One region of the Brevibacillus sp. MER 51 genome, then DNA from elsewhere that is predicted to be linked to it. Evidence: riboswitches for the same ligand, from Rfam matches in the RefSeq annotation. Region 1 holds a riboswitch; each other region holds the start of a gene.
What was found. A riboswitch is a leader RNA that binds a small molecule or an ion and turns the genes downstream of it on or off. The one in region 1 is predicted to bind cyclic di-GMP.
Positions count from the first base shown of each region.

Region 2: linked by a shared signal. The riboswitch ahead of M3630_RS29405 (GNAT family N-acetyltransferase) and the one ahead of ggt (gamma-glutamyltransferase) in region 1 are both predicted to bind cyclic di-GMP.
Region 3: linked by a shared signal. The riboswitch ahead of yfmT (benzaldehyde dehydrogenase) and the one ahead of ggt (gamma-glutamyltransferase) in region 1 are both predicted to bind cyclic di-GMP.
Region 4: linked by a shared signal. The riboswitch ahead of M3630_RS15700 (DUF5317 domain-containing protein) and the one ahead of ggt (gamma-glutamyltransferase) in region 1 are both predicted to bind cyclic di-GMP.

Region 1 covers NZ_JAMAUS010000006.1:126,762-132,530, forward strand. Annotated here, with positions in the region: gene M3630_RS14700 (glycerophosphodiester phosphodiesterase) at 1-628, shown strand, start outside; gene M3630_RS14705 (methyl-accepting chemotaxis protein) at 692-2,680, opposite strand; gene ggt (gamma-glutamyltransferase) at 2,761-4,479, opposite strand; cyclic di-GMP riboswitch class I at 4,662-4,750, opposite strand; gene M3630_RS14715 (SET domain-containing protein) at 5,005-5,622, shown strand; gene M3630_RS14720 (glutamine--tRNA ligase/YqeY domain fusion protein) at 5,702-5,769, shown strand, end outside.
Region 2 covers NZ_JAMAUS010000027.1:23,972-29,740, reverse strand. Annotated here, with positions in the region: gene M3630_RS29420 (GMC family oxidoreductase) at 1-224, opposite strand, end outside; gene M3630_RS29415 (alpha/beta hydrolase) at 519-1,568, opposite strand; gene M3630_RS29410 (methyl-accepting chemotaxis protein) at 1,682-3,172, opposite strand; gene M3630_RS29405 (GNAT family N-acetyltransferase) at 3,165-3,719, opposite strand; cyclic di-GMP riboswitch class I at 3,910-3,993, opposite strand; gene M3630_RS29400 (peroxiredoxin-like family protein) at 4,176-4,838, opposite strand; gene M3630_RS29395 (Crp/Fnr family transcriptional regulator) at 4,923-5,600, opposite strand; gene M3630_RS29390 (DNA alkylation repair protein) at 5,600-5,769, opposite strand, start outside.
Region 3 covers NZ_JAMAUS010000004.1:223,979-229,747, forward strand. Annotated here, with positions in the region: gene M3630_RS10775 (RsmB/NOP family class I SAM-dependent RNA methyltransferase) at 1-429, opposite strand, end outside; gene M3630_RS10780 (hypothetical protein) at 515-1,270, shown strand; gene M3630_RS10785 (methyl-accepting chemotaxis protein) at 1,295-2,230, shown strand; cyclic di-GMP riboswitch class I at 2,406-2,491, shown strand; gene yfmT (benzaldehyde dehydrogenase) at 2,577-4,034, shown strand; gene M3630_RS10795 (methyl-accepting chemotaxis protein) at 4,065-4,946, shown strand; gene M3630_RS10800 (M14 family metallopeptidase) at 5,009-5,769, opposite strand, start outside.
Region 4 covers NZ_JAMAUS010000006.1:350,564-356,332, reverse strand. Annotated here, with positions in the region: gene argH (argininosuccinate lyase) at 1-518, opposite strand, end outside; gene M3630_RS15715 (argininosuccinate synthase) at 515-1,774, opposite strand; gene M3630_RS15710 (histidine phosphatase family protein) at 2,053-2,592, shown strand; gene M3630_RS15705 (HD-GYP domain-containing protein) at 2,621-3,958, opposite strand; gene M3630_RS15700 (DUF5317 domain-containing protein) at 3,942-4,493, opposite strand; cyclic di-GMP riboswitch class II at 4,749-4,829, opposite strand; gene argF (ornithine carbamoyltransferase) at 4,925-5,769, opposite strand, start outside.

The DNA.
Region 1 (5,769 bases):
CAAAGCAATGGAAATTGATGTTCAATTGACGCGTGACGGTGTTCCGGTACTGATTCATGACTTTACGCTGGAACGAACGACGAATGGCCGCGGTCTGGTCATGGATCATACCTTGGCAGAACTGCGTGAGTTGGATGCAGGGAGCTGGTTTGGCGACAAGTTTGCGGGCGAGCGAATCCCTACACTAGAGGAAGTGCTGATCGCCGTAAAAGGTCGCTGCATGTTAAATATCGAGTTGAAAGCAACAAGTGACATGTACCCGGGTATCGCGGAAAAGGTGCTCGCGCTTGTAGAAAAGCATGGAATGAAGCAAGAGGTGTGCCTGACTTCATTTGACCACGATTTGATTCGTCACGTTCGCACGCTCGATCAAGAAGTGCAGACAGGCCTGATTGTATATGGTCGCCCTGTACTCATGCTGGAACAGATGGAGGCAGCAGGTGCTACGATCCTCTCCATGGGTTATCCGTTCCTGAATAGAGAGCTAACTGCAGCCGCGATTGAAAAAGGCTACAAAGTCATCGCGTGGACGCTGGATGATCCGAAGCATATCCGCGAAGTTATTTCGTGGCATCCTCAGGTTCAAATTTGCACGAACCATCCTGACCGGATGTGGGAGTTTGTATAAGCACAAGCAGGAAAAAGCCGCCGAGCGACATGCAAGGCGGCTTTCCTTTTTTTCTTGTTTGGACTATATCTTGAATTTGCTTACATGAGATTGCAGTTCTTCGGCTATTCTTGCCAAAGAAGTAGCTGATGAACTGACTTCTTCCATAGCTGCCAGCTGTTCTTCTGTGGCGGCCGACACGCTTTGTGTTCCGTCAGCAGAATTCTCCGCTACTTCTTCAATGACAGTGACCAATTCTACCACCTGTTTGGTGCCAAAAGACATTTGCTCGGAATAAGCTTTTACTTCTTGAATTTGGCTTGCCACCTGCGTGACAGCATCCTGGATCTGTTCGAAGGACTTGCCTGCATTGTTAACGACCGTAAGTCCGGTAGCGACCTCTTTGGTGCCCTGTTCCATCGAAAGGACAGCCTGGTTTGATTCGAGCTGAATCGTCGTAATCAACAGTTTGATCTGTTGCGCGGATTGTGCGGACTGCTCAGCCAATTTGCGCACTTCGTCTGCCACAACGGCGAATCCCCGTCCCTGTTCACCAGCTCTCGCCGCTTCAATCGCTGCGTTTAACGCTAACAGATTTGTTTGTTCAGCTATGGCGGTGATGACTTGTACGATTTGTCCGATTTCCTGTGAGCTGTTTCCTAATCGTTTGACGATATCGGCAATGTTGCCGACCGTGTTCTCAATCGATTGCATTTGGCTGATAACGACCTGAAGGGCCTGATTGCCTTCCACTGCAATTTGGGAAGCCCCCAAAGCTGATTCGGCAGCTTGCTGTGCATTCGTGGCAACTTGCTGAGCCCCTGTCGATACGCCTTGAATTGCGGTGACACTTTCCTCTACACTCTTCACTTGTTTTTCCGCACCGTAAGCTACTTCCTGAATCGTTATGGCGATTTGCTCGGTAGCCTTGCTCGTATGGTCGGCGTTGACCGACAATTCCTCTGCGGAAGAAGCCAGATCTGAAGCTGTATCATTTACTTGTTGAATAATCGTTCGCAGGTTGAGCACCATTGTGTTTACTGATTGGGATAGCTGTCCAACCTCATCCTTGGTTCGAATTTGCAGGGGTTGTACAGTCAATTCACCCTCGGAAATGCGGTTAGCCACGGAGGCAACTGCCGCAATAGGACGTGAGATTTGTCGGGAAACAGCGTATGCGATTGCGGTCACGACAGCGACAACAACGATGACAATGATCCTAACCATGGTAGTAACGGATGAAACCGCAGACGTTATGGACTCGACAGGGATATGCAGATACAATCCAAAGTTGGTCTTGGGAATGGGGGAGTAGGTGACAACGTATTCCTTGCCGTTGTCCGAGTAGCTGTATGAGCCCTTTTCCGTTTTTCCTGATTTAAGGATTTCCATTAATGGTTGCGGCAGAGCGGATTCCTCAAGGGGTTTTCCGATCAGATCCTGGGTAGGATGGTACTGAATTTGATCCTTGTTATCAACGAGAATCGGATAACCATCGTTGCCTACTTTCAAATCTTTGAGAAAGGTAGCTGTGAAGTCATCTACATTGACGAGCCCGGTCAAGACACCGAGCTTCTCATTGTTTTTCGTTTTTACAGGGGAAGCGACGATGATAGAGCGATTACCGGTTGTCTTTGCAACAAGAACATCGGAGAAGCTGGGCTTGTCCTGCATACCGTCTTTGAAGAATTGACGCTCGCCAAGATTGATTCCAACGCTTTTGGGGAACGTATCAGCCGTTACTTTTCCATCGCTTGCGATAAACGTATTCCCGTCATACAGTTTCATTTCCTCGGTAAACTTGCGGATGAATTCGTTTTTTGCCGCGGAATCATCGGATTGAATATCCGAGGTGCGGGCTAAAATTTGAATTTCTGTCATACGCCGGTCCAGATATTGATCCATAGCTATGGCTGTACTGGAAGTAAGGTCAACATAGGATGATTTTTGTTTATCAATCAAAATGGATGAAAAGCTGTTCGTGATAAACAAAGAAACGGCAGTAAGTGGAATGACAGCCACGATGAGAAACCAAAGGATCATTTTGTTCCTGAGCTTGTTGAACAAAAACATAGGTTTTTCCACTCCTAATCCGTGAATGCAAAATAGAAACAGGTAGACTGCTGAGATTTACTCAGCAGTCTGACAAAATATTAATAGCCCATTGCAGCGCCTTCACCGCGAGGGTCAGCACCGCCAAATTTTACATTGGTTTGCGGGTCAATCAGGATTGCGCCGGACTGTCCCATCGCGTCGGTATAGGCTGCTTCCAGCTTTTCGACTGGATGCCCACGTTTAATGAGCTCGTCCAAGACTTCTTGAGGGATGCGGCTTTCCACCTTGAGATTGTTGGAAGCAGATCCCCAGTTGCGTCCATGCAGCCATCTTGGCGCTTCAATTGCGTCTTGCACGCTGAAACCAAAGTCTACAATACGCGTGACGAGAGCGGCTTGCGTTTGCGGCTGTCCTTCTCCCCCTTGTGTTCCGTAAAGGAGATAAGGCTTGTCCCCTTTGAAGAGCATCGCTGGGTTAATTGTGTGGAAGGTACGTTTGCCTGGTTCCAAGTGATTGATGTGTTTGGAATCCAAAGAGAAATAACTTCCGCGGTTTTGCAAAAGGACACCCGTATCTTTCGCTACGATGCCGGAACCCCAGTCAAAATAGTGACTCTGAATGATGGACACGGCGTTTCCATCTTTGTCGACGATCCCGAACCAGGTTGTATCGCCTTTTGGATCAAGCGGTTCTACGGATTTGGCTGCTTGCTTCATATCAATACGCGCAGCTAAATCTTTCCCGTGCTGCTTGGACAACAACTCATCTACAGGGATATCCGCAAAGGCTGGGTCAGTCAGCCATTTGTCGCGGTCAGCAAAAGCCTGTTTGGTAGCTTCCACAATCGTGTGATAGTAATCGGGTGTTCCTTCACCCATGCTCTTAAGGTCAAAGTTATTCAAAACATTAAGAATGGAGAGTGATGCCATGCCTTGGGAGTTAGGCGGAACGTTGTATGCTTTGTATCCGCGGTAGTCTACCGTAATAGGATCTGCCCAAGTGGAGGTATGCTTCTCAAAATCTTTCAACGTGAGCAATCCGCCGTTGGCTTGCATGTCTGCTACGATTTTTTTAGCAACTTCTCCTTTATAAAAACCGTCAGCGCCTTTTTTCGCAATGATTCGCAAAGTATTGGCAAGGTCCTTTTGTTTGAGAATTTCGCCTGCTGCATAAGGATCGCCGTTGGGCTTCAGGAATGTTTTACGGAATCCATCAAAACGTTGAAGATTCTTCAAGTCATTGTCAGTTGGATCTGTCGCGTATTTTGTCCAATACACTTGGTTGGGGGAGACTGGATATCCGTTCTCGGCGTATCCAATGGCAGGCTCCAGCAGTCTGTTCCATTGAAGCTTGCTGTTGCCCATTTTTTTATGGGCGTAGTTGTACGCCTCCCACCAGCCGGAGACAACTCCAGGGACAGTGTTTGCCGATTCATAACCGCGGGACGGGATTTTTTCGTAGCCTTTGCCTTTGTAATAGTCGATGGTTGCCTTTTCGCCTGCACGACCACTGCCGTTCAGTGCCTTCAGCTCTTTGGTTTTGGCATTGTAGATGAGCCAGAAGTTATCTCCGCCAATGGTTGTGTAATGAGGGTAGACAACAGCTAAGGTGGAAGCGGCTGTAATAGCAGCATCTACTGCGTTTCCACCGTCTTCCAATGTCTTCAGGGCCGCAGCCGTAGCCAGATAGTGGGGAGTCGTCACCATAGCGTTCGGTGACATCGATGTTGGACGGTTAGCAGCTTGTGCCCCAGAGAATGTTGATAGCCCGATGACAGCAGTCAGCGCGACGGTCGAGAGTTTCTTCAAGAATGACATTCCTATGAAACCTCCTTCATGATGAATAGAATAATGATTTCATTAAACCGGCTATCCGCTGTTGCCTCACCTCCTTTAAAAGTTAAAAATACACAAACATACAAAAATAGACAAAAATAGACATTGCGCGCGCAAAAAAAGACCAATGATATAGGATCATTGGTCTCGTCCTACATCAATACTTCGGTAGCTGGCAAGCGTGTCCGCTGTTGCGGAGGTAGCCCCTGTAGCTTTGCGTCGCCGGATTTCCCCGGGTATGCCGTTTCGATATCAATGGGTGAAGCATAAAATGACATGACACAAATAATGATTCGATCGTTGTGGGAAAATGTTCCTAAAAGTCCGTTTGCCAATAATATAGACTATTTACCATTTGTGGTAAATAAGAAAAAATATTTTAATCCAGAAAAATAGTCAGGAATGCTTATAGGAAAGGTTGTTTTTCGCATACATTCACACACCTCCTGGGGCAGAACTGCTTATGATGATAAAAAGGCACATTCGCCAAGGAGTGAAACAAAGACCATGATGCATCCCGATACAGAATTGCGTTATATCAACGATGAGATCGGGTACGGTGTGTTTGCGACAAGGTTTATCCCAAAAGGAACGATTGTATGGGCACAGGATGATTTGGACCAGGTATTGGACCCTGCATTTGTGGAAAGACTTGACTCATTACGAAAACAGGACGTACAAAAATATTCGTTTAAGAACCAGTTCGGAAAGTACATTCTTTGCTGGGATAAGGCAAGGTACGTGAACCACAGCTTTCATGCGAATTGTGTGCCGACCATGTATGATATGGAATTGGCAGCACGGGATATTTTACCGGGCGAAGAGCTGACCGATGATTACGGAACGTTAAATTTGGATGAACCTTTTGATTGTTTGCCCGAGTCTGACACGGACCGCTCCCGCGTAATGCCTGATGATTTGCTTCGGTATTACCCGCAGTGGGATCGGATTGCAGCGGAAGCATTCCAACGTTTCAATCATGTTGAACAGCCTTTGCTACATCTGATTTCCCCGAAGCATCTCGAAACGATTCGTGGAATCACGGAGCAGCGCTTAGCCATTGATTCTGTCGTTCACCTGTATTGCAGGTCACAATGGCAAACGAGGCAGCAATGGGAGACGTGAGCGGGTCGGTCAACGACCCGATTTTGTTGAACTCTGGGTAGAGAATCAGTATTATGGAATGTAAAGGTGAAGTGAAAGGTTGATTTCATTGGAAAACAAGGTAGCGGCATCCAATTTTATCCGCAATATCATGATTGATGACTTGCA
Region 2 (5,769 bases), on a different contig from region 1:
TCGATTTTCGAGACAGCAATGAAGGATAGTTTGTTATCATCTGCCATATTCACTGCTGCCTCTAGAGAAGCGCTTGGGTTCGGCATATTTGTACCTGCTTCCAGAACAAGTACAGAAGTCTTCTTGTCATCTGTCAATTCCTTGGCGATTACTCCTCCGGCAGTTCCGGCGCCAATCACGATATAATCGTACTTTTCACTTGCTGGGCTTGAACTTTGTCCCAATTGTTGCACTTCCTTTTTTCATAATTTCCTAGCACTTTCAATCTATTCATGCCGGAATGCGGGGGTTCCAGCAGCAAATCAGGCAAAATCATTATTTGCAATCTTTTGTGTGAATGGCATAGGAAGATAGGAAGTAGAATGGGGTTAGCCGATTTGCATAATATTCACGTTTGCGGCGACAAACTTGATCTCTTTCAAAATTCTCCCTTTCACTCTGCTAAAATTTCGCCCCAGATGCGCCTAAAGGAGGTAAGGCTGGGGGAATCAATGTTTCATAAAATAAAACCGTCACGGTCATGCCCTGACGGTTTTTCGAATGAGCTCGATAAACTCCTCTGCTTTCTCGATGTGTGGAGCGTGCCCCACATTTTCCATGACAATCTCCTGATAAGAACCACCAGCGCGCTGATATTGTTCAAGCACGTCACGAATTTGGGAGACCATCGGCTGCGGGGGATATTCGTCTTCCCCCGGCCATCCGGGGACATAGCCAAGCTTGCCCAGCGTACCGAAATCAGCCAGCGACTGATCCGAGACAATGGCATCATCCGCACCGCGAATCCATAAAATCGGACACTTCGGCTCCATCTGGACAATACCGGACAAATTTACGTATTTGGGAGAAATCGCATTCGTAATCCCTGTCGTTCCGGGAGCAACACTGGGCCAATCGTTTACGTATTCAAAGGCACCGGGGTAAAAGTCCTCTCCTATTCTCGTAGAGAGTATTGCGTTCACATAACGGTCTTCCTGCTCTGGGCCAACTTGGAATGGGGGCTTGAAATAAAGCTGATTCATGACATTGCGAGGACTGGAGGGAGATTCATTGCCTATATCTTTGGCTGCAATCCTTTTGACCAGCTCAGAGTTGGCGGCTCCCCCACCCGAGCCTGAGAAACTGCTGTAGCACGGGGTACCAGCTATATCTTTGGTTCCACCAAAGCCGTAAGGGGACATGGGGGCGATGAGAATCAGAGAGCGGACTTCCTGCGGGTGATCGATGGCAAACTGCATCGCGATCCCGCCACCCAACGACCAGCCGGCAAGATGGATGGGCGTTGGCAAGTCCAATGCCCGAATAAACGAATGAAGGTCATCCGACCAGTCTCGCAAACCGCGTGTCGCATCAATGGGCAATGCTTCACTTGCTCCATAGCCACGCATATCAGGTGCATACAGACGGTACTGGTCACATAGAGCTGCAATGGTATCATCCCAGAACAGGTTGGCTGATGCATTGCCGTGAATGAGGAGAAGCGGTTCTCCTTCCGGTACGCCTGCTGTCAGGTAGGAAACGAGCAATCGATCGGTCTGAATCGTTTTGGTTTCGATTCTTGCATCCATCAATGATGTGCCTCCTTTTAAAGCGTAAATATCAGAATATTTCTATTGTATGCCTGTTCGGTTACAAAATGAGAAAAGAAAACAACCGCCAGTGAAAGGCGGTTGCAGGAAGATTACATATGGAGACCACGCATCTGCTGTTCAATTTTCTCAAAGCCGCCAGAAACCTTAACGACTTCGTCTTTTTGCTCAGAAACGAGCACAAGCACTTCTTCCAGGCTCTCTTTGTTCTTGTCGGTAATATCTGCGTTGACTTCTACTTTTGCGCCGACTTCCTGAATCATGCTGTGAACATGGACGATGAACTCTTGCAGGTTTTTCGTTTTATCTGCGAAGTTTTGCATGTAGTTGTCTACATTGGTGAACATTTCTTGTACTTCGAGAATGCCCTCGCTATTTTTCTCAAAAGAAGTCTGCGACTCGGAAATCATATCCGATACGAGCTTCATTTTTTCGCGGATGGTCATGAGCAGGCTCGAGATCGACTCGGACGATAGCTTGGAGGATTCTGCCAGCTTGCGTACTTCATCTGCGACGACAGCAAATCCTCGGCCGTGTTCGCCTGCGCGAGACGCTTCAATCGTGGCATTGAGTGCCAACAGATTGGTCTGTGCAGAAATCTCGGAAATGGTTTGGATGATTTTTCCAATCGATTCGGTTTCTTTATTGAGCTCTTGGATTAGCTGGTTCGTACCTTGGATGTCCTTGATGAATCGTTCAAAGTCATTACCGATGTTGCCAATGCGTTTTCCACTTTCGCTAGTGGCTTCCTTGGTCGATTCTACGTACTCATGCATCTCTGTGACAGAGCGGGTCATGTCCTCAACTTGCAAATTCGTCGAGCTCATTTCCCGACGCAGCTCGTCTGTATTGCTGGTCTGGACAGTAAAGGACTCCATGATGTCTTGCAGGGAAGCGACGGTTTCGACAGCGCGAACATTGACACCGTCCGTTACCTTGTTCAAATTCTCTTGATAGTCTTGCATAGAGGTGAGTGATTCATTGATCTTATCCAGAACACGTTGCAACGATTCCTTCGAGGCAATCGCTTCTTGCTTCTGTTGCTCACTTTCCTCTTGCAACTTGTTATTGAATACAGCATGCATCATGCTCGTGATAGAGACAAAGCAGAAGGTGAGCAGGAAGTACATCAGATCGAGATTGCTTGTCGAATGGAAAATCGTTTCTCTTTGTGTCAGGAAGTAATAAGAGACAATGCCCAATGTCGATACAATCGTCAAAATATTGATGAGTCGGTCTTGATAAATCCCCATGACTGCTACGAAGAACATAATGGTCATGATATTGATCATATGCGGGTCCAGTCCGACTACGATGAACATGAAGATCCCGATTACGGCGAAGTTAAAGAACTTCATGAAGGGCGCTGCTTTTTCACGGAAGCTCGGGCGATTGGAGATGTAAGCAAAAGGTGCCAGTACGCCATACAAAATACCCAGAATTGTGAAAACGAATGTGTACGAAACGCCTAGAAAGAGGTTTAAGACCTGAACAACCGTAATAATACTTGCGAATACGATTACGACCCAATTGTTTCTTCTTCTCAATAAATCAATTTTATCCATGTTATCCATGTTACCCACCTACCTCGACTTTTACTTGGTTGGATGACGACGTATTGTACCAGGAATATTTCGGATCATGCTTATTGTCATAGACATCTTTTAGATGGAAAAGGGTCGGAATAGCATCGGCCCCTTTGTAAAAGACGATATCTTTGGTCTGAGTTGCTTTTACTTGATACTTCGTGTTAATAAATTTAAAAAAGGTCGGATCTGCTACCCCGATAGCGTGGGTATAACCATGCTTTTCAGCGTAATCTATCATCAGGCAAATTCCTTTTTGCCCCAGTTGTCCTCGGTATTTCGGCAGAACAGCGAGACTGTCTACCTCCATTACTTTCATATCTTCTGTAACAACATCCTGAAAAAGTGATTTCATATAAGCACTTGATTTGGAAAAGGGCGTCATTTCAAATGTTCCACCTGCTTCACCATCTTCGGCGATTAAGAGGAACTGAGCCGAGCCTTCTTTCGCGTACTCCATCTCGAAGCCCATGCTTGTCCATACTGTTTCCTTGATTTCATGAAATTTGGCTAACTCTTGTACGGTTTCTACTAGTTTGTACATAACTTCCCCACTCCATCATTTTCTGATTACCGTGTTGTGTATGTTTGACGTCCCAAAAGTTATGTTTTTCCATCTGTTGCAAAAATGAAAGTGCTTTCATCCTCCTTTCAAAAAACGAAACACAAAAAAAGGCCGTTCCAACGAAATGGAACAACCGAAGCTACCAACATCGAAAAAATGGTCTCAAGATGATGGCAACCCGGCTATCATGGTCAAAGACTGTAGACCCGTGGTTTTGCGTCGCCACCTTTCGATGACTTTGCCTTTTGCATTTTTTAGCAAAAATTGTAAAAGTGTGTCGAAAATTGCTAGACATAATCATGCAAAATATAAGCCATTTGTATTAGCTGTGTCAAGTTTTGGTAGGGAGAAGTAACTAATTGTTCATAATATATGAACGTACGGAAAAACCAGTTGCCGTATCAACTGGTTCTTCATTAAGTAGGGAGTATGGCGTTAGGTTAGGGTGCGCAGAATGTCTATAACTTCAGTAGGCTCCATTCGCTTTTTGTAGTCAGGATCTAAGGATACTGACCGGATTACGCCCTGGTTATCGAGGATATAAGTAGCCGGTATGGGGAGTGTCCAGGAATCGTCGCTATTAAAATGATTGAGATCGATATCCAATGATCGGTAGGTATCATGTAAATACTCAGGCAGTCTGAATATGAGTCTGTATTTTTCTGCTACCTGATTATTGGTATCGCATAACACGGGGAAGCTCAGACGATTGTTCTCTTGCATAGTAAGAGAGTGTGCAGGAGATTGTGGACTAATGGCAAACAATTGAGCACCCAGAGAGGTTATCGTATCGAGCTGTTTTTGGTACGCTAGCATCTCCAAATTGCAGTAGGGGCACCATGATCCACGGAAAAATGTGAGGACGACAGGACCTTTTATGATTTCTTCCGACAAGGTAATGTTCTTGCCAGTGTGATCGTTCAACGTGAAATCAGGCGCAATCGAACCAATCGGCAAGCCCTTTGCCAGTTCAGAGGTCCGCAGCTCCTCGATTGATCTTGTAAATGCATCTGTTACTTCACGGGTGAGGAAGTCTGCTATTTGAATGGTTGTAAAATCTAGCTCTTCGCGCAGGCTCTGAAAATGTGGTTTATCCATATGTCGTTCCCCTCTTTTTCGAAAGAATAGTAGAAGCCATGGCTTTACGATATCTTTCTTTTTGAGCGAAAGATGTAAACTGGATTACATTTTCTTCAAAATCCTGTCCCGCTGAATAGAAATAGATTTAAAGCCTGTTTGAATCAGTTCTTCTCTTGCTAAAGCACGTAATGCTACCGTCACAGCTTCCCTGGATGCCCCAACAAAATTGGCGATTTCTTGATGGGAAAGAGGTAAGTCAATTTGTTGAAACGCCGAACTGTTAGGATTGCCAAATTGATCGGCAAGCTTTACCAACGTGGAAATAATGCGATCTTGTAAAGGGAGAAGGGCAAGATTTTCGGCTGCTTGGCTGATCGAAACCATTCTATCGCTAATGATCTTCATGATCTTCATCATCAGTTGCGGATGTTCAATGATGTAGCTTTCAAATTTTGCTTTGCTCATTCTACAAATGAGGCAGTCTTCGATGGCTTCTATATACATCTCCCTTGTACCTAATGAGAGGAGATCCACTTCTCCAAACACATTGCCTTCCCCGAGGATATCGAATGTGAACTGCCGACCATCCCGATTTACTTTATATAAACGTACCTTTCCCTGTTTGATGAAGTAGAAGCCTTCTGAAAAAGTTTCTGGTGTTTGAATGCACGTATTTTTGGGAAAAGGGGTTAGAGAGGTTAATTGATCAATTAAGCGCAAACTTTCCTCGGATAATGAATTCAACAAATAAAATTGGGATAAATGTGTGATTCGGTTCATCATTTCTGTTCAGTGCGACTTTTCAGGATCGTTCTTTTCGCTTTGGTGATAATTCTTTTTGTTTCCTTTGTATCAGAGGTTTTTAGCCACTCGTCACAAAGCTGTGTCACCCAGTCTGGTTGTGATTTACTCGCATCGTTCAACCAATTCCCTACAGAATCTTGAACAT
Region 3 (5,769 bases), on a different contig from region 1:
GGCTTTTGCTCGAACAGGATGGATCTCGTTTGCCACAAGCATTCCTTGTCCACGCAAAAACGCTGCAAGCTGCGTCGATTTCCCTCCTGGCGCTGCACATAGGTCGAGGATGCGCTCACCAGGTTGGGCACCGAGTGCTTCGGCAGCGGACATCGCGCTTGGCTCCTGCAAATAGTACATGCCGGCGGAGTGAAAAGGATGCTTGCCGGGACGAGCTGGCTCTTTGTAGCGAAATCCGTTTTCGCACCAAGGGACTGCTTCCAGAGCAAACGGCGAGATTTTCAAAAAATCGTCACGCCCTACCTTCAACGGATTGACCCGTAAGCCGTGTGTTACAGGCTGATCATAGGAGGAAACGAATGCCTCGAAATCGTGCCCGAGCAAGGTTTGCATGCGCTCGGTAAATGGTGTCGGTAAATTTTTTGTCATAACAGCCTCCGATGTCAGATTTTGGCCCCATGTGAAAGGAAAAGATAGAATCATGGCGAATCATAGAGAATGAGGTGAGAGCATTATGGAAGGATCCCGTGCAAAACGCTACCGCTCCCGGCGGAGGAATGACTCGGAAGTAAGCCGGTTTTGGATCATGGGGTTGCTGTTCTCACTGCTGGTGCTCGCTTTTGAATTCTTTATCGAAATACCCGCCGACGCAGATTGGCTGATCGATATGGAGATGGCTTTGTTTTCTGCCAGCTTTACATTGCTTGCCTTTTATCTGCTCGGACTTACCTTTGCCTTTTCACGCCACCAAAAGGCAGGGAAGATCAATCACCAAATCATCATCTATGTATGGTTGGGTGCGATCTTGTTTCACTTGTTCCTGCTCATCAGCAATTTGTCCAATCAGCATGTGTACAAGGCAGGGATCATTCTATTTTTAGGACCATTGTTTTTAACTGTCTACCATTTTATCACGTACTTGGCAGCTTTGCGCGAGGAGCGTGAGGAGCAGGAGGCAGCTACGACAGCTACGCTTGAGCGTACGGCCTACCAGATGATTCTGGAGGGTGGGCGTGTATACAGCGAGCTAAGTCGCCTGAAAACAGAATATCCAGAAGTGGAGCAAATGCTTCGTGCCAACGATTTTCACGATAAACTGGAGCGCTATGCTTTGGAAATGCAGCAGTATTTGCAGGCGAAGCATTTTGAGCGTAAAGACGTGGAGCTCTTGGAGGGTCACTATTATTTCTTGGAAAACTTGCTGAGCTTGGCGAAACAACATCCGGGAATAATCGAGTCCCGCGTATATAGCCGCCGAGGTGACAATTGATGGGTACAGAGGAGAGGGAAGCGGATGTTTTGGAAAAAAGACAAAGGCCTGGCAGATAAAGAGACAGCAGCGACGACAGCCACAACCACAATGACAGGACAGCAAGACGCTTGGAAACATGAGCTTCGCGATCTTTACGAACAGATGGGTGCGATCCTCAGTTCAAACCAGGCGATGAACGCCGAATCCGATCAAATGGTGCGACTGGTGACAAGGATGAAGCGTGTCGTAGATAATATCCAGGCCATTAACGAGCGGGATGATGAATCTGCGAGCCAGTTGTCGGTTCGAGGAGAGCGCCTGACAGACATCTGCAAACAATCGGTAGCGTGTGCAGATGAAGGCAAGAAGGCAATGACGGACGTTGTGCAGGTCATGAGCCTGCTCGACAAAGAATCGGTCCATACGTCCAAGTCCATGAGCCGCTTGGAAGAGAGCTCTTCGGAAATTACGAGCATCGTCAAGGTGATCAGCGACATTGCGAATCAGACCAACCTTCTCGCCCTGAATGCAGCGATAGAAGCGGCACGTGCAGGTGAACAAGGCCGAGGCTTCGCTGTCGTAGCGGATGAGGTACGGAAGCTGGCCGAGATGACAGCGAACTCGACCAAGACGATTGCAGAATTGATTGGCAAGATTCAGGAAGAAACAAAAGAAGCATTGTCTAACAGTGAAAAAAGCAGCAGTGCAATCAAAAATGGACTTTCTATCAGCAAGGATGCTGCACAGAAGACAGATCAGATCGTGAACGCTTTCCAGGTACTGAACGTCGAAGTGTCGGGTGTGATGGAAATCATCGCGCATCAAAAGCGATTTGCTGATGATGTGTCCCAGCAGGTAAGTGATGCAAAGGGCTTGCTGGACGAGCTGAATGAAGGCTTGACCAAGCACATAAGGGACGCCAACGCGACAGAGCAAATGCTCGCGACGAGCGTAAAGAATGTCAAATCGTTATTGTGAGCATAAGGAAGAAGAACCAGGAGTCCGTATCCAAGCGATGCGGGCTTTTTGATATTTGTTACTTCCTTTCACGAAATATTTACATGTTTTCGTTTGACTATTAGGAATAGAGTACTATAATCAAAGTATCATTCTCCATATCTTTCCTTTTTTCGACAAAATCATATCGGCATTCGCTATGAATGGGCAAACCCATTGAAAAGTGGGGACGCAAAGCCACGGGCCTAATGTACACGTTACGATGGCAGCCGGGTTGCCAACGAGCAGTGTATTTTGCTGTTTTAGTTTTACGGCTCCTTTCATGCGAAAGGGGCCTATTACCTTTACAAAAGGGAGAGGTTGTAGCATGTCAATCCTGCAAACATTGGACAAGCAGTACATCAATGGGGAGTGGCGCGACGGGCTGGGCGCGAAGACATTGCAAGATATCAACCCTTACAATGGGGAAGTCATCGCAGAATTCAAAATGGCAAATCTGGAGGATATCGACGCGGCTTACAAGGCGGCAGCCCACGCGAAAAAAGAGTGGGACGAAGTGAATGCTTATACCAAATCCCGAATGTTGGAGCGTGCTGTTCACTATATCGAAGAGCATGAAGAAGAAATCATTCAGATCATCATTCGTGAATTGGGCGGAACCCGATTGAAAGCGTTTTTTGAGATCGGGCTTGTGAAGGATATTATTCGCGAGGCGGCTACCTTCCCAGTGCGGATGGAAGGAAAAATTCTGCCTTCTCCCGTAGACGGAAAAGAAAACCGCTTGTATCGGATTCCCGCAGGAGTTGTCGGCGTCATCAGTCCGTTCAACTTCCCCTTCTATCTGTCGATGAAGTCCGTAGCTCCAGCTCTTGGCGCGGGCAACGGTGTCGTCCTCAAACCACATGAGCACACGCCAATCACGGGTGGGACTCTCATCGCGAAAATTTTTGAAGAAGTAGGTCTGCCCAAAGGCTTGATTAACGTCGTAGTGACGGATATCGCTGAAATTGGCGATGGTTTTGTCTCCCACCCGATTCCGCGCATCCTTTCGTTTACAGGGTCTAGCCAAGTTGGGAGCCATATCGCGCAGGTGGCAGCGAAGCATTTCAAAAAGGCGATTTTGGAGCTGGGCGGCAATAGTGCGCTGATCGTTTTGGAGGATGCGGATCTCCAGTATGCCGTCAATGCAGCAGTATTCAGCCGTTTTACCCACCAAGGTCAGATTTGCATGTCAGCTAACCGGGTTCTGGTTCACCAAGATGTATACGATAAATTCCTCGATTTGTACGTGGAAAAAGTATCTGGACTCAAGGTAGGAGACCCGAATGATCCTGACACGGTAATCGGTCCACTCATCAATCAACGGCAAGTCGCCAATCTGATGGCAACGATCGATGAGGCGATACGCGAAGGAGCCGTTCCTGCACTGAAAGGGGAAGTAAAAGGAAACGTGGTCGAACCGATTGTTTTGACAGGAGTGACCACAGACATGTCGATTGCATCCAAAGAGCTGTTTGGTCCGGCTGTTTGCATCATGTCGTTTGCTTCCGAGGAAGAAGCGATTCGCATGGCGAACGAGACACCATTTGGGTTGTCCGGGGCAATTCACACCCGTGATCTGGAGAGAGGTGCCGAGATGGCCAAGCGCATTGAGACCGGCATGATTCACATCAACGATGGAACGATCAATGACGAGCCAATCGTGGCGTTCGGCGGTGAAAAGCACTCCGGGTTGGGACGATTGAATGGTCAATGGAGCTTAGAAGAGTTTACTACGCTGAAATGGATTTCGGTTCAGCACAAGAAGCGTCAATTTCCGTACTAATGCCAGCAAAATATAGAGGTGAAGAGGGTCATGAACGGATACGAAGAATGGAACGAAACAGAGGCTTCCGAAAAGGGGAAAAACGCAGAACTGCTCGAGGCTTTCATCAAGGTTGCCCCCTATTTAAATGATTTGCTTTCCGATGACATTACCATTGGGGTCTACGACACGGAAAAGCTATTGTGCAATGTACCTGCCCAAACATTTGCACTGCAAGTCAAGCCTGGTGATCCACTCCAGGAAGGAGATGTGATCACCAACGCGATCCGAAAAAACACCAAGCAGGCGATGATGGTCCCCAAGGAATTGTTTGGTTTCCCTCTCGTCGCACGGGCGATTCCCCTGCATGATCACACGGGAAAAGTCATTGGCGGTGTCGGCATTGGTTCGAGTATGGAGCGAGCCAATGAGCTGTATGAAATCGCTGCAAATCTCTCGAGTGTCGTCGAGCAGGTGAGTGCCACCACACACGAGATGGCCGTGCAGATCGGGAATTTGAACGAGCAAATGAAGGCGATCTCAGAGCAAGCCAATGATGTCAGCCAAAGTACGACCGAGATCGAGCAAATTACACTCGCCGTGAAAAAAATCGCTGATCAAAGTAACATTTTGGGACTAAATGCGAGCATTGAGGCTGCGCGAGTAGGAGATGCAGGGCGTGGGTTCGCTGTCGTTGCGAATGAGGTTCGCAATATGGCGACGGATTCCAGGGCGAATGCAGACAAAATCAAGCAAACCACGGATTCCATCCGGGATTTGATAACGCTTCTGCAAAACTCGATTGAACTGATCAATCAAACCATGGAGAGTCAGGCAGCCGCCACAGAGGAAATTTCCGCGACGATGGTCGAAGTGAGCGGCAATACGCAAAAGCTGGCAGGGCTTGCCCAAGAAGTGTTTGAAATAAAGTAAGCCCAGACATGTAACAAAATTCCCCTCTCAGGAGTCTAACTTTAGAGAGGGGAATTTTTCCTTTAGTTCTTTTGTGTGGTGGGTAGCGGTTGCTCCAGCATATAGCGATATACCGGGACTTCATCGCCCTTTTCAACGGGCAAGAAGTTAAACGTGACGTAGCTGTCCACTGATTCCGGTTCCAGGGCTAACGCAATGAAGTTCGCGTTTGGCTGGGCCATGCTGAACACGTAACTACCCGCAGGAAAGGTTTTCGTTGTTTCTGTTACATTTGCAGTCACTTGGTTGGTGAAATGCCCATTCTCGTAAATCGTATTCACCTTGTTTTCCAAAATGGTGTAGCTTTCTACCGCTATGGTCGTTTCTTTTGATAGCTTGCTTACCGAAACACCGAGCAATTCCAGCTTGGTCGCGACGTCATGGTAGCCAGGAGGCATGAGGTAGGCAGTGGGGCGCTCGCGCTCGAGTATGGGATAGGCATCCGTGGAGCTTACCCAGTCGATGGGGGTAGACACTTTTTTTGCGGTGGCTAGGTCGACCACTTCGAGAGACTGACCCGGTACGCGCTTATTCTCACTCAGGATGACGAGTTTGTCGTTGTCGTTTGCCTTTTTGCCTTTTTCCGTGATTTCTGCGCGTGCCTGCATCACGGCGGACTTGATTGCTTTGGCGTTGGCCGCTGTTGATTGAATGACAGCAGCGTGAGTCATGGCCTGGCTGTATACACGGCGCTCAAAATCGGCGCGTCCAATGCCGATGCCGCGTGTTTCCACCAAAAACGTCAATGTGTTTTTCAATCCAAGAGCATTGCGTCCGATTCTTG
Region 4 (5,769 bases), 220 kb from region 1:
GACACATACGCCATCAAGTGATAACCAAACAATACCGGTTGCGCACGTTGCAAATGTGTATACCCGGGCATGACGGTATCGAGATGCTGGCTGGCTTGCTCAAGCAATGCTTCTTGCAAATACATCGCCAATTGGATAATCTCCATCAGCTTTTCTCTGAGGTACAGGTGCATATCCAACGCAACCTGATCATTGCGGCTGCGGCCGGTGTGGAGTTTGCCCCCCACCGGACCGATCTCTTCAATCAGCATCTTTTCAATATTCATATGCACATCTTCGTGCGCAACGAGAAACTCAGCTTGCCCGCGCTCAATTTTCTCTTTTACTTTTTTCAAGCCAGCGATGATCTGTCTTACTTCCTCCATCGGCAGGATGCCGCACTTGCCCAACATGGCAACATGAGCCAGGCTTCCGACGATGTCCTGTCGCCACATTTTCTGGTCGAAAGAAATAGAAGCAGTATACTCTTCTACGAGTTGATTCGTCGGCTTCGTGAAGCGTCCTCCCCAGAGTTTCATTGCTTGATCGCATCCTTTTCATCCAAAATCTTAATGGCTGTGTTTTTATTTTCGTGCAGTACACCTTCGTTCACCTGTGCATATACCTTTGTAGGAAGACCCCACAGCTTGATGAAACCGAGTGCTGCTTTGTGGTCGAATTGGTCACCTGCATTGTAAGTCGCCAGCTCATGGCTGTAGAGAGACGATGCAGAGGTACGGCCTACAACAATCGCATGTCCTTTGTGCAGCTTCACGCGTACGACACCCGTTACGTGTTTTTGCGTTTCTTCAATAAATGCCTGGACAGCATTACGAATTGGCGAATACCAGAGACCCTCGTAAATCACTTGCGCCAGTTTTTGCTCGACAATCGGTTTGAATTGAGCGACCTCACGAGGCTGGGTCAAGAATTCCAGCTCACGGTGCGCCAAAATCAAAGTAGTCGCCGCCGGTGTCTCGTAAACTTCACGAGATTTGATGCCCACCAAACGGTTTTCCACATGGTCGATACGGCCTACACCATGATTTCCAGCGATTTTGTTCAGCTTGAGAATCAACTCAGCCAGTGGGAGCTCTTCGCCGTTCAATGCAGTTGGCTTCCCTTGTACGAAAGTGATTTCAATTTCTTCTGCTTCGTCCGGTGCATCCGTGATCGACTTCGTCAGATCGTATGCACCTTCTGGAGGAGCAGCCCAAGGATCTTCCAGAACACCGCACTCGCAGCTTCTGCCCCACAGGTTTTGGTCAATGCTGTATGGATTGTCCAGATCGATTGGGATCGGGATATTGTTCTTTTTCGCATATTCGATCTCTTCGTCACGCGTCCAGCCCCATTCACGAACCGGCGCAACGATTTTGATATCCGGGTTCAGCGCTGTGAAGGAAACATCAAAGCGCACTTGGTCGTTTCCTTTTCCTGTGCAACCGTGTGCGACAGCTACCGCGCCTTCTTTTTCCGCGATTTCAACCAGCACGCGCGAAATCAGGTAACGCGACAGTGCAGACACCAATGGATATTTGCCTTCGTACATCGCGTTTGCCTTCAGGGCAGGCAATACGAATTCCTCTGCGAATGCATCTTTGGCATCCACTACGATTGATTTCAATGCCCCTACCTGCAATGCTTTTTTCTGTACGAAATCGAGGTCTTTCCCTTCCCCTACATCCAATGCAACTGCAATGACATCGTAGTTATACGTATCTTGCAACCATTTAATTGCTACCGATGTATCTAAACCGCCTGAATAGGCCAACACAATTTTTTCTTTTGCCATCATTCTCTCTCCCCGTTTCGAAGTTTCTCTTATGCGAGTAATTATACAAACGAACTAATAAAAATACAACCATTTTTCTTGTATATTTCTTGTGAATTCGCAGACAAAAACGGAGATGCAGAGAAATTATGCACTTCTCGTATAAAGCTTATCTTGTTTTTATGCATGCTCATCATCTGTTTATGCATAAACGTTTGCGTGATTAAAAGGGAAACTTATCCAGGGTAGCGAATGAGTGAAAGGAGGAATTCCATTAAGAGAAGGCTCTTGGAGGGATTATGAAAACAATTTATTTGGTCCGTCATTGTCAGGCTGCTGGCCAAGAACCCGATGCACTGCTCACGGAAAAGGGAGAAGTACAAGCTCGGGAGCTTGCCACCTTCTTCGCAGGTTCCCCCGTTGATCGAATCATTTCGAGTCCGTATCATCGGGCGGTTGCCACCATCCAGCCACTTGCACAGGAACGCGGAATCGTGATTGAAGAAGATACCCGTTTGGTCGAGCGCGTTCTTAGCGGAGTACCACGTGAGGATTGGTTCGAGCGGCTGCGCGATACGTTCGATGATCTGACTCTTGAATTCGAAGGTGGCGAATCCAGTCTTACTGCTATAAATCGGGCAAATTCGTTGCTCACTGAGATTTTGGCAGACGAGCATAAAGATATTGTGCTAGTCAGCCACGGATGCCTGCTGGCCTTGCTCATGAAATCAATGGATGACCGCTTTGGCTTTCACGATTGGGAGAAATTAAGCAATCCAGATGTCTTCAAGCTTACCTGCCATTTAGAATCCAGAGAGCTCGTCCGCATATGGTCGTAAACGAATAAAAACAGTTACAAGGGGCAGCTCATCTGATTGCCTCCTGTAACTGTTTTTGTGGGATGGACTCTATTCCGATAATGCTCTGTAATTCTTCGCACGGCAGTCGCTGAACGATTCTGATAAAATGCTCCGCCAATATCGGATCAAATTGGGTACCAGAACCCCGTCTGATTTCTTGAAGCGCTTCCTCCACGGGCAATCCTTTTCGATAAGGCCTGTCCGCAACCATCGCATCGAAAGCATCAGAAATGGCTAAAATTCTCGCCATCAGCGGAATCTCATCCCCGGCTAAACCATCCGGATATCCCCTGCCATCTATACGCTCATGATGGGAGCGAATCGCAGGAAGCAATTCATTGAACATCCCTGCTTGCAAAATGATTTCGTAGCCAATGACCGTGTGCTGCTTGATCTTGTCATACTCTTCGGGAGTGAGCTTTCCTTTTTTATTAAGGATTTCGTCTTCGATACCGATTTTTCCAATGTCGTGCAGGATTCCCCCGATATAAACATCCTCCACTTTTCGTTCGGCCAAACCAATATCTCTCGCAATTTCTCTTCCCCAGTAAGCTACACGCTGAGAATGTCCACTTGTGTATCGATCTCGTGCGTCAATGGAAGCAGCCATCGTCGTTAAGAAGTTGTGATTGAATGATTTGACCTCTTCTACTTTTTGCTGAAGCCTTTGAAGATTGTCATAGTAATGATGAAATACGTAGCTGATCGTAATAAACGCAATCATCATAGGAATTAGTGTTAACGGACCATATAACTCTACTAATCGTGAACCTACCCCGGCAAGAATCAAAAGCAACAAGTAAGTCGAGGTAAAGCCTTTTGCCATCATCTTTACGGTTCGCGCCCAGGTCATTTGGTGAAAATAGGAGATACCCAATCCACATAAAGTCAGGTTCACAAACCAATACACAACAGCCAAAAACAAATCGCTAATAATGGGAGAAACAGTTCCGAAGCCCTCGATCCAATCCTTCAAAAACGCTACTGTCCATATAGTCATTAACAATTGCCCAATGTTAATAATAGCTTTTAGCGGATTAAACCTTACCAGGAAAGCAATGATTAAAGATTCAATAACAGCAGCCCATACTCCGACCCAGACTCCGTACAACAAGATACCCGAAAAGATGACAGCATTGTTCACTGTTAAAATCGTATTAGATATACGCACGGGAGCAAAACAGGAAAAAATGGTCAGGAGGGTGTAGGTAGATATTACCCCCCAATGCTCACGAGCAGCCCATTCCGATGAAGATGTGTAAAAAATATAGATTGCTGCAATGACAAATCCAACCTGGACAACAATCCCTTTTATCCAAACCGCAAAATCAGTTTTTTGTCGCATAACTTTTACCTTCGCGAAGTTGTAGTAATGAAATCGGTTTATTCATCAATCGCTGAACAAGTAAAAAGGCACCTAACATAATAAAAATATCGCCGATGCTAATAATCCGAGGAATGAAAGATGGCATGTAAATGACATCCGTCAAAAACGGAAAATTTGAACTTTCCGTCAATACACTATGCTTGAAATTCGTTCCGTTTATAACTGGCTCTAAATCATAAGGAAGCTTTGCTGCTTGAACTAAATCGATTGGCATTTTTCCATTGTTAGACCAAATTGCAATCGCATTCAGAAACCAGCCGATTAAAAAAATCCGCATATCTTCAAATTCTCGATTAAAAACGAGGAAGGCCAAAATAAACACATACGCGATCGATATGAAAATGCCACCGATCGTAGGGAAGAAGGCTGCACAAGCCTGCAGCAATATGGTAACGATAAGAAGTTTCTTTTGGTTGAACTTAGGTAATTCTTTGATTCTTCCCCCTCGCAGCAATGCTACGAGAAAAGATAGGGCAATTACATCCAATAGCATGTTGTTTCCTCCAAGCTTGAAGAAAAAACACCACTCAGCCAAGCGGTGTTTGTTTCTCCAATACGCTTATTTATCCAATATGGAAGTTTGCAGAAGTAGCTGCTACGATTGCTACCACCATCATAATTGCCGCGAACCATTTTTTCATTTTCTTTTCCCCCCTTTAGGCATAGTGGAGAAAGCTGGCTTCGCTACTGTCCGTGATGCAGAGGCCAAGCGACCAAGTACAGCCCCTGCTCCCCTTTCCTTTTCCATTACGAAAAAGGTTGGATTCGCTACTGGCTCCATACGGACCAAGCGACCAGATACAGTCCGTACTTCTTCGCTTCTTTCCTACCTTTATTTTACACATAAGTGACAAAATTCGGCAATCATAGATTCATAGTCTATTGGATTTAATTCCGGCTAGTTCTATTTAACTAGAACTATGTTCACACCAGCGCCGCCAAAATCGCCTTTTGTGCGTGCAATCTATTTTCAGCCTGATCAAAAATGACAGAGCGCGATCCGTCGATAACCCCGGTCGTCACTTCCTCCCCACGATGTGCCGGCAAGCAGTGCAAGAAGAGATAATCACGATCTGCCGCTGCTACCAATTTTTCATTCACTTGATAGTCGGCAAATGCTTTCAATCGTACCTCATTTTCTTCTTCAAAACCCATACTAGTCCAAACGTCCGTGTATACAGCATCTGCCCCCATGACAGCCTCTATCGGATCGGTGGTCACCATCATTTTTCCACCGCTTTGTTTCGCGTACCCCGTAGCTTTTGCGACAATGGTTGCATCCATTTCGTAGCCTACCGGAGTTGCTACCCGCACATCCAGACCTAGCAGAGCTGCGCCCAGCACCAGTGAATTCGCCACGTTGTTGCCGTCTCCTACATAAGCGAGCTTGACTCCTTTCAGCTTGCCTTTATGTTCCCAGATCGTCAGCAGATCAGCCAAAGCCTGACAAGGATGGTACAGATCGGTCAAGCCATTGATAATAGGGATCGACGCGTGCTCGGCAAGCTCTTCTACATAGGAGTGGGAAAAGGTGCGAATCATGATGGCATCCACGTACCGAGAGAGAACTTTTGCTGTGTCGCTGATCGGCTCCCCACGTCCGAGCTGGAGCTCTTTTCCGCTCATGAACATTCCCAAGCCGCCCAACTGATGCATCCCTACTTCAAAGGAGACGCGGGTGCGGGTTGAAGCCTTGTCAAAGATCATCCCCAACGTCTTGCCTTGCAAAGGCTGGAATGGCTGTCCCAGCTTTTGCAATTGCTTGACGT